3 regions of the Streptomyces sp. NPDC006798 genome follow, and region 3 is predicted to be linked to each of the others. Evidence: riboswitches for the same ligand, from Rfam matches in the RefSeq annotation. Region 3 holds a riboswitch; each other region holds the start of a gene.
The links. Region 3 has a riboswitch for thiamine pyrophosphate ahead of thiO (glycine oxidase ThiO). Riboswitches for the same ligand answer to the same signal wherever they lie in the genome.
Positions count from the first base shown of each region.

Region 1: it holds a riboswitch for thiamine pyrophosphate, as region 3 does, so the genes downstream of both, thiC (phosphomethylpyrimidine synthase ThiC) here and thiO (glycine oxidase ThiO) in region 3, are expected to answer to the same signal.
Region 2: it holds a riboswitch for thiamine pyrophosphate, as region 3 does, so the genes downstream of both, ABZ714_RS12600 (thiamine ABC transporter substrate-binding protein) here and thiO (glycine oxidase ThiO) in region 3, are expected to answer to the same signal.

Region 1 is NZ_JBEYIS010000028.1:99,403-102,670, reverse strand. Features, by position in the region: gene ABZ714_RS20500 (YibE/F family protein) at 1-1,289, opposite strand, end outside; TPP riboswitch at 1,362-1,540, shown strand; gene thiC (phosphomethylpyrimidine synthase ThiC) at 1,534-3,268, shown strand, end outside.
Region 2 is NZ_JBEYIS010000014.1:151,174-154,441, forward strand. Features, by position in the region: gene ABZ714_RS12590 (phosphatidate cytidylyltransferase) at 1-482, shown strand, start outside; gene rlmN (23S rRNA (adenine(2503)-C(2))-methyltransferase RlmN) at 583-1,689, shown strand; TPP riboswitch at 1,773-1,883, shown strand; gene ABZ714_RS12600 (thiamine ABC transporter substrate-binding protein) at 1,966-3,063, shown strand; gene ABZ714_RS12605 (iron ABC transporter permease) at 3,138-3,268, shown strand, end outside.
Region 3 is NZ_JBEYIS010000005.1:204,638-207,905, forward strand. Features, by position in the region: gene ABZ714_RS05295 (FAD-dependent oxidoreductase) at 1-464, opposite strand, end outside; gene ABZ714_RS05300 (hypothetical protein) at 788-1,129, opposite strand; TPP riboswitch at 1,211-1,323, shown strand; gene thiO (glycine oxidase ThiO) at 1,321-2,517, shown strand; gene thiS (sulfur carrier protein ThiS) at 2,514-2,729, shown strand; partial or broken gene ABZ714_RS05315 (thiazole synthase) at 2,856-3,268, shown strand, end outside.

The DNA of each region.
Region 1 (3,268 bases), on a different contig from region 3:
TCCCGGCCGATCCGGATCGCGGCCCGGTACAGCGCCCGCGGCCCCATCCCCGGATCCGCCTGGCGCAACTCCCACACCGCCGACGTCTGGGTCACCGTGACGTCGTCGAGCACCCCGAGGGAGCCGATGATCACCCCGGCCAGCAGCAGTCCGCTCATATCGATCCCGGGATAGAGCCCGTGGATCAGCCCGGTGTTGTCGTCGGTATTGCCCGAGAGCGTGGCCCAGCCGATGAAGATCGAGCCCAGCAGGCCGATCAGCAGCAGCGAGATCAGGGTGCCGAGGACGGCGACCGAGGTTCTGGCGGTGATGCCATGACAGGTGTAGAGCGCGATCAGCATGATGGCGCTCGCCCCGACCACCGCCACGACCAGCGGATTGGAGCCGTCCAGAATCGCCGGGAGGATGAAGAAGTTCAGTACGGCGAAGGAGATGATCAGCGCCACCAGCGCCATCACCCCGCGCATCCGCCCCACCAGTACCACTGCCAGGGCGAAGAGCCCGGCCAGGACGGCGAGCGGCATCCGGCGGTTCACATCGATCACCGAGTACTGGAGGTCCCGGGGCGCGTCGGGGGCGTACGCCACCACGACACCGAGCCCCGGCTTCAGCTTCCGCGGCGCGTCCGGCTGGACGATCTCCCCGAAGGAACGCCCCTTGTGCGGGCCGCTGGTGATCTCGATCGTCGCCTTCTTGCACTTGCTGTTCCCGGCCGCGGCACCCGTACCGCCGTTCTGGGCCGGGGCCATGCCGTTGCCGGTCACCGGTACCTGGGCGGCGTTGACCGACTTGCAGTCGATCGGCTCCAGCCGGGTCACGGTCGCCGACTCGGTCTGCCGGTCGAAGCCGACCCCGGTCCGCTCGTGACCGGGGGCCGAGCCGGGCCAGAGGACCGCCAGGCCCACGACGACGGCGGCGGCGAAGGGGATCAGTACGGCGGCGATCACCCGGCGCAGATGGCGCGAAACGGGCGCGGCGGGACCGTGCGCGTGGGAATGCCCGTGCGCATGGCCGTGACCGCTGTGGCCATGACCGTGTCCCCGCCCCCGCTCCTGCTCGGGCGGCTGCCCGACCGGTTGCGCGACAGGGTCGCCGACGGCCTCGCCGACCGGCTGTCCCGGGTGCGCGGCGGCCGGCCGGGGCACCGGGGGCGGCGGCGCCGAATGGCCCGGGTCGTACGGCGGCGCGGGGCCGTGGCCGGGAACGTACCCCTGGTCACCGCCGTCCGCGGAGCCGTACGCGTACCGGGAATCGGGGCCCTGTCCGGGGCCGGGTGCTGATGACGTCACCGACCGATCATCGCAAGAACGGCCGGGGGCCCCTGTTCAGCACGCCAGAATTGGCGCTAGCGTTGGTGTCACCTTTGCACACGCGGGAGCTCGGAGCACCGGGCTGAGAGGGCGCTGACCTCCGTAGACGCGTCATCGGGCGGTACACGAACCAGGTGTACGACCCGGGACGGAGTCCACGGGATCCGCTGCGTCGACCGCCGAACCTGTTACCGGGTAATGCCGGCGTAGGGAGTAGGTCTTCATGACCGTTCAGGATGCACGCACGCCTGCCGTCGAACCCGCCGTCGACGGCGACCGCACGCCGGGCTGGCACAAGGGGTACGTCACGGGCTCACGCCCGGACCTCCGGGTGCCGGTCCGTCAGGTGCACCTCACCAATGGCCGGGACGTGACGCTGTACGACACCTCGGGCCCGTACACCGACCCCACCGTCGAGACCGATGTCCGCCGCGGTCTGCCGCCGCTGCGGGAGAGCTGGATCGTCGCCCGCGGGGACACCGAGGAGTACGCGGGCCGTCCCGTCCGCCCCGAGGACGACGGGCTCAAGCACACGTCCCCGCGCGGTGGACTGCGCAATCTCGACGCCGTCTTCCCCGGCAGGCCGCGCCAGCCGCGCCGGGGCCGGGACGGCCGGGCGGTCTCCCAGCTCGCCTATGCCCGCCGGGGCGAGATCACCCCCGAGATGGAGTTCGTGGCGATCCGGGAGAACGTCTCCCCCGAGGTCGTCCGGGAGGAGATCGCGGCCGGCCGGGCGGTGCTCCCGGCGAATGTGAACCATCCGGAGATCGAGCCGATGATCATCGGCAAGCGGTTCCTGGTGAAGGTCAACGCCAATATCGGCAACTCTGCGGTCACCTCCTCGATCGAGGAGGAGGTGGAGAAGATGACCTGGGCCACCCGCTGGGGCGCCGACACGGTGATGGACCTCTCCACCGGCCGGAACATCCACACCACCCGCGAGTGGGTGCTCCGCAACTCCCCCGTCCCGATCGGCACGGTGCCGCTCTACCAGGCGCTGGAGAAGGTCGACGGCCGGGCCGAGGAACTGACCTGGGAGATCTACAAGGACACGGTGATCGAACAGGCCGAGCAGGGTGTCGACTACATGACCGTGCACGCGGGGGTGCTGCTGCGGTACGTCCCCCTCACCGCCCGCCGCAAGACCGGCATCGTCTCGCGCGGCGGCTCGATCATGGCGGCCTGGTGCCTGGCGCACCACAAGGAATCGTTTCTGTACGAGAACTTCGAGGAGCTGTGCGAGATCCTCGCGGCGTACGACGTCACGTACTCCCTCGGCGACGGACTGCGGCCGGGCTCGATCGCGGACGCCAACGACGCGGCGCAGTTCGCCGAGCTGCGGACGCTCGGTGAGCTGAACCGGATCGCCAAGCGGATGAACGTCCAGACGATGATCGAAGGCCCCGGGCATGTCCCGATGCACAAGATCAAGGAGAACATCGACCTCCAGCAGGAGATCTGCGAGGAGGCGCCGTTCTACACCCTCGGTCCGCTGACCACCGATGTGGCGCCCGCCTACGACCACATCACCTCGGGTATCGGGGCCGCCATGATCGCCTGGTGGGGCACGGCGATGCTCTGCTACGTCACGCCCAAGGAGCACCTGGGCCTGCCCAACCGGGACGACGTCAAGACCGGGGTGATCACCTACAAGATCGCCGCGCACGCGGCGGATCTCGCGAAGGGGCATCCGGACGCCCAGGTATGGGACGACGCGCTCTCCGACGCGCGGTTCGAGTTCCGCTGGGAGGACCAGTTCAATCTGGCGCTCGACCCGGACACCGCCCGGGAGTTCCATGACGAGACGCTGCCCGCGGAGCCCGCGAAGACGGCCCACTTCTGTTCCATGTGCGGGCCCAAGTTCTGTTCGATGAAGATCAGCCGGTCGATCAACGAGCAGTTCGGCGGGGACGCCCCGGCGGGCGGTGACGACGCGAGCGAGACGGAGATCGCCGAGG
Region 2 (3,268 bases), on a different contig from region 3:
CGGGGGTCTTCGCGGCCTTCTACGTACCGTTCCTGGCGACGTTCGTGGCGATGATGCTCACCGCCGACGACGGGGCGCAGCGGGTCCTGACGTTTCTGCTGCTGACCGTCGTCAGCGATACCGGCGCCTACGCCGTCGGCTGGCGCTTCGGCAAGCGGAAGCTGGCCCCGCGGATCAGCCCGGGGAAGACCCGGGAGGGCCTGCTGGGCGCGATCGGCTTCGCGATGGTGGCCGGCGCGCTCTGTATGGAGTTCCTGGTCGGCGGCGGCAGCTGGTGGCAGGGTCTGCTGCTGGGTCTTGCGGTCGCGGTCACGGCCACCCTGGGCGACCTGGGCGAGTCGATGATCAAGCGTGACCTGGGCATCAAGGACATGGGCACCCTGCTCCCCGGCCACGGCGGCATCATGGACCGGCTGGACTCGCTGCTGCCGACCGCCCCGGTGGTCTGGCTGCTGCTGGTGATCTTCGTCGGATCCGGCTGAGCCCCGTTCCGCCCGGCTGACCCGCGGTTTTTTAGGGCAAGGGCCCGTCGTCCACAGGATGGCGGGCCCTTCGTCGTATCTCTGCGACACTGGATGGACCATGCCCAAGCCCGGAGAACTCACATTCATCGCGCCCCGCGGAGCCAAGAAGCCCCCGAGGCATCTCGCCGACCTCTCGCCCGCCGAGCGGAAGGAAGCCGTCGCCGCCGTCGGTGAGAAGCCGTTCCGCGCCAAGCAGCTGTCGCAGCACTACTTCGCGCGGTACGCGCACGACCCCGCCGAGTGGACGGACATCCCGGCCGCCGCGCGGGAGAAGCTGGCGGCCGAGCTGCTGCCCGAGCTGATGTCGGTGGTGCGGCACATCTCGTGCGACGACGACACCACCCGCAAGACCCTCTGGCGGCTGCACGACGGCACGCTGGTCGAGTCGGTGCTGATGCGCTACCCGGACCGGGTCACGATGTGTATCTCCTCCCAGGCGGGCTGCGGGATGAACTGCCCGTTCTGCGCCACCGGGCAGGCCGGGCTCGACCGCAATCTCTCCACCGCGGAGATCGTCCACCAGATCGTGGACGGGATGCGGGCGCTGCGCGACGGCGAGGTGCCCGGCGGGCCCGCGCGGCTGTCGAACATCGTCTTCATGGGGATGGGCGAGCCGCTGGCGAACTACAAGCGGGTCGTCGGTGCCATCCGGCGGCTCACGGACCCCGAGCCCGACGGGCTCGGCCTGTCGCAGCGGGGTATCACGGTCTCCACGGTCGGGCTGGTGCCCGCGATGCTGCGCTTCGCCGACGAGGGCTTCAAGTGCCGGCTCGCGGTCTCGCTGCACGCCCCGGACGACGAGCTGCGGGACACCCTGGTGCCGGTCAACACCCGCTGGAAGGTCCGGGAGGTGCTCGACGCCGCCTGGGAGTACGCGGAGAAGTCGGGCCGCCGGGTCTCGATCGAGTACGCCCTGATCCGGGACATCAACGACCAGGCATGGCGCGGTGACCTGCTGGGACGGCTGCTCAAGGGGCGGCGGGTCCATGTGAACCTGATTCCGCTGAATCCGACGCCCGGATCGAAGTGGACCGCGTCGCGGCCGGAGGACGAGAAGGCGTTCGTCGAGGCCATCGCCGCCCACGGGGTGCCCGTGACCGTACGGGACACCCGGGGCCAGGAGATCGACGGGGCCTGCGGGCAGCTCGCCGCCTCCGAGCGGTAGCGGTACGGGCGGTACGCCACCGGGCGGGGCCGCCCCCTGCCCTGGCGGGATTCGCACCTTGTAGGCTGGCCTGAACATTTGCATATTTCCGACAGGGGAGCGCCACAGCGCTGAGAGTGCGGTACCCACGGGGCCGCAGACCCTCTGAACCTCGCCCGGGTCATTCCGGGTAGGAAGTTCGGTCTCACACTCCGGCTGTTGCGCCCTGCCCGGATTCCACCGGAATCCGGGCAGGGCCGCGTCTCTTCCTGGCTGTCACCAGGAGGAATTCGTCTCGTGAGCAGTATCAGAAAGACCGCGGCCGTCGCGCTGGCCGGCGCGCTCGGGGTATCCGTGCTGGCCGCCTGCGGCTCCGACGACGGCGGCGGCAAGGACTCCGGCGGCGGTACGGGGTCGAAGACGGTCACCCTCGTCAGCCATGACTCCTTCGCCGCCTCCGAGGCCGTACTGAAGGAATTCACCAAGCGCACCGGCTACACCGTCAAGGTCCTCAAGAGCGGTGACGCCGGGGTCGCGCTCAACAAGGAGATCCTCACCAAGGGCCGCCCGCAGGGCGATGTCTTCTTCGGCGTCGACAACACCCTGCTCTCCCGCGCCCTCGACAACGGCATCTTCACCTCCTACCGGGCCAAGGGCCTCGACCGGGTCCCGGCCGACGTCCAGCTCGACCGGGGCGAGCACCGGGTCACCCCCGTCGACACCGGCGACATCTGCGTCAACTACGACAAGAAGTACTTCGCGGACCGGAAGCTGGCGCCGCCCCGCACCCTCGACGATCTGATCAAGCCCGAGTACAAGAACCTGCTGGTCGCCGAGAACGCGGCCACCTCCTCGCCCGGACTCGGCTTCGTCCTCGGTACCGTCGCCCGCTACGGCGAGGACGGCTGGCAGGAGTACTGGAAGAAGCTCAAGGCCAATGGCGTCAAGATCGTCGACGGCTGGGAAGAGGCGTACAACCTGGAGTTCTCCGGCTCCGCCGGGGGCAAGAAGGAAGGCGGCGACCGGCCGCTGGTCGTCTCCTACGCCTCCAGCCCGCCCGTCGAGGTGCTGTACGCCGAACCGAAGCCGAAGGACGCGCCGACCGGCGTCGCCACCGGTACCTGCTTCCGGCAGATCGAGTTCGCCGGACTCCTCAAGGGCGCGAAGAACGAGGCGGGCGGCAAGGCACTGCTGGACTTCCTGATCTCCACCACGTTCCAGGAGGACCTGCCGCTGACCATGTTCGTCAACCCGGTCGTGGAGGGCGCGAAGCTGCCCGAGATCTTCACCCGGCACGGGGTCCGGATCACCGACCCGCTGACCCTGGCGCCCGACACCATCTCCGAGAACCGTGAGCAGTGGGTTCAGACGTGGTCCTCGACCGTCGTGAAGTGACGGGCGGCCCGTCCCGTTCCCGGTCCGGGCGGGGCGGCCCGTCCCGTACCGGGAACGCGGCGCGGCCGGCGCTGATGCTGCTGCCCGCCGCGTTCTTCGCCGTCTTCTTCGCCTACCCCGTCGCGGCCATCACCGGCCGCGGCCTGCGGGACGGCGGCGCCTGGCGGTTCGACCGGATCACCGAGGTACTCGGCCGGGACGACAT
Region 3 (3,268 bases):
CACCCGGCGCCCACCACGACGATGTCGTGCCGCCGCTCCAGCACCGGGCGCAGCCGGGCCGCGTCGTCCAGGGTCCGCAGCAGATGCACCCCCGGGACCGCCTCCGTACCGGGCAGCGTCAGGGGTTCGGCTCCGGTCGCCACGACCAGGACGTCGTACGGGACCGGGCCCGCTTCCGTGTCCAGCTCGCGCGCGGCGGGCCGGACACCGGTCACGGCGGTACCGAGCCGCAGCTCGACGCCGAGCGCCTCGAAGTCCACGTCGAAGGCGGAGCCCTCGGCGGTGCCCAGCAGCACCGCCTTCGAGAGCGGCGGCCGGTCGTACGGCTGATGGGGCTCGGCCCCGATGACCGTCACGGGCCCGGTGTGCCCCAGCTCCCGCAGGGCGACGGCGGTCCGCACTCCGGCGATCCCGGCGCCGACGACGACCACGTGGGGGGCTCGGGAGGATGTCTGATGGCTCACGGCTCCACGATAATCACCCGCCCGGGGTCGCCCCCGGCGGCGGGGTGCCCCGGCCCTTCGGCACCTGGCGCGCCCGGCCCTCCCCGGCATCGCCCAGGCGTTCCGCCCTGCCGGGCCGGCCGTATCAGTCGCGCCTGCGGCCCGCATGCGGCTGGTCGCGCAGTTCCGCCTCCTATGCCTTCGGCGATGGGGGGGGACCCCCAGTGCCTCGGCCCTCCGGGTGAGGCCCACGCCCCCGCCCGGCCGGGTGAGCCTGTCGGCGACCGCGAACTGCGGATGGGCGCCGGGCGGGACCGGCGGCGGGGGCGCCGCGAGCAGAGTGATTAGCGGGGGAGTTCTTCCACCGTGCTCGTGCCCGCGCCCGGCTGGGATTCCCAGGTCCAGGTCTCCTCCAGGCGGACCCGGCCGTCGGGGAGGTCGATCACCCGCGAGACGCAGTGGCCCGATGCCGTACCGCCGTCCGTCTTCAGCTGGACGTAGCGGAAGTCGAGGCGGTCGCCGTCCCTGGTGCCCACCAGATGGCCGCGGACGACGTCGCCGCCCGTGTACTCCGCCCAGATCCGGCCGTCCTGCTCGTGGTAGGTGAACCGGGTGGCCGTGCCGACCTGGCCGGGGGCCTGGTCGGTGACCGGGGACAGCACCAGTCCGTCCAGCGATCTCGCCATGCCGAGGGCTCCTTGCTCGCGGGGCGCGGCCCGTCCGACCGCCTTACCGGGCGTCGGAGACGGGGGTTAGGGTGGCCACCGTAAAGCACTCGCGGGAGCCCGGACGCACCGGGCTGAGAGGGAGGCTGGCCGGCCTCCGACCGTACGAACCTGATCCGGGTCATGCCGGCGAAGGGAGGGGCTGGACGCCCATGTCGCATACCTCCGAACCGTCTTCGGCCATGAGCGGCGGCACCGATGTGCTGGTCGTCGGGGGCGGGATCATCGGGCTCGCGGTCGCCTGGCGGGCGGCGCAACGCGGGCTCTCGGTGACCGTCGCCGATCCGGACCCAGGGGGCGGCGCGGCCGAGGTGGCCGCCGGGATGCTCGCGGCGGTCACCGAACTGCACTACGGCGAGCAGACCCTGCTGGCCCTCAATCTGGAGTCCGCCCGGCGCTATCCCGCCTTCGTCGCGGAGCTGGAGGAGGTGAGCGGGCGGTCCGTCGGCCATCGGTCCTGCGGCACGCTCGCCGTCGCGCTCGACGCCGACGACCGGGCCCATCTGCGGGAGTTGCACGCTCTGCAGCTGCGGTCCGGGCTGGAGGCGCAGTGGCTCACCGGGCGGGAGTGCCGCCGGCTGGAGCCGATGCTCGCCCCCGGGGTGCGCGGGGGGCTGCGGGTCGACGGGGACCATCAGGTCGATCCCAGGCGGCTGGCCGCCGCCCTGGTGGTGGCGTGCGAGCGGGCCGGGGTGGAGCTGCGCCGGGTCCGGGCGGACCGGCTGCTGGTCGAGGGCGACCGGGCCGTGGGCGTCGCCTTCGCCGACGGGCGTGAGCTGCGGGCGGAGCGGACCGTACTCGCCGCCGGGAGCCGGAGCGGGCGGCTCGGGGGGCTGCCGCCGGACGCGCTGCCGCCGGTGCGTCCGGTCAAGGGGCAGGTACTCCGGCTGACCGTGCCTCCCGCCTACGCCCCGTTCCTCTCCAGGACCGTACGCGCCGTGGTCCGCGGCAGTCAGGTCTATCTGGTGCCCCGGGCCGACGGCGAACTCGTCGTCGGCGCGACCAGTGAGGAGCTGGGCTTCGACACCACGGTCACCGCGGGCGGGGTCTACGAACTGCTTCGCGACGCCCATGAGCTGGTGCCGGGGATCACCGAACTGCCGCTGACGGAGGCCAGGGCCGGGCTGCGCCCCGGCTCTCCCGACAACGCCCCGCTGCTGGGTCCGAGCGCGCTGCCCGGGCTGCTGCTGGCCACCGGCCACTACCGCAACGGCGTACTGCTGACCCCGGTCACCGGGGACGCGATCGCCGAGACGCTCGCCACCGGTGTCCTTCCCGAGGAGATCCGTCCCTTCACCCCCGACCGATTCCGTTCCGCCGCCCCCGTCTCCCAGGAGCAGCTCGTATGAACAGCGTTCCCCCGGTCGTCTCGGTCAACGGCGAGTGGCGTGAACTCGCCAGCGGTACGACGCTCGACGCTCTCGTCGCCACCGTCGCCCCGGCGCCCTCGGGGGTCGCCGCCGCGGTCAACGAGACGGTCGTACCCCGTGGTCAGTGGCCCGGCACGCTGCTCGGCGACGGTGACCGGGTCGAGATCCTCACCGCCGTCCAGGGGGGCTGAGCGACCGTGTCCGAACTCGCCCCGGCCCGCTCCGGCGGCCCGTCCCCCGACACGACGAACGCCACGGGCGCCCCAGACGCCACCGGCGTCCCCGACGCGTCGGCGCCCGGCGCCGGGCGCGACCCCCTGGTGATCGCCGGTACCTTGTTCGGCTCCCGGCTGATCATGGGAACGGGCGGCGCCCCCAGCCTCGACGTCCTCGAACGCGCCCTGGTCGCGAGCGGTACCGAACTCACCACCGTCGCCATGCGCCGGGTCGATCCCACCGTCCACGGCTCGGTGCTCTCCGTCCTCGACCGGCTGGGTATCCGGATCCTGCCGAACACCGCGGGGTGCTTCACCGCGGGCGAGGCGGTCCTCACGGCCCGGCTCGCCCGGGAGGCCCTGGGCACGGAGTGGGTGAAGCTGGAGGTGGTGGCCGACGAGCGGACCCTGCTGCCGGACCCGGTCGAACTCCTCGACGCCGCCGAGGCCCTGGTCGACGACGGTTTCACCGTCCTTCCCTACACCAGCGACGACCCGGTGCTGGCCCGCAGGCT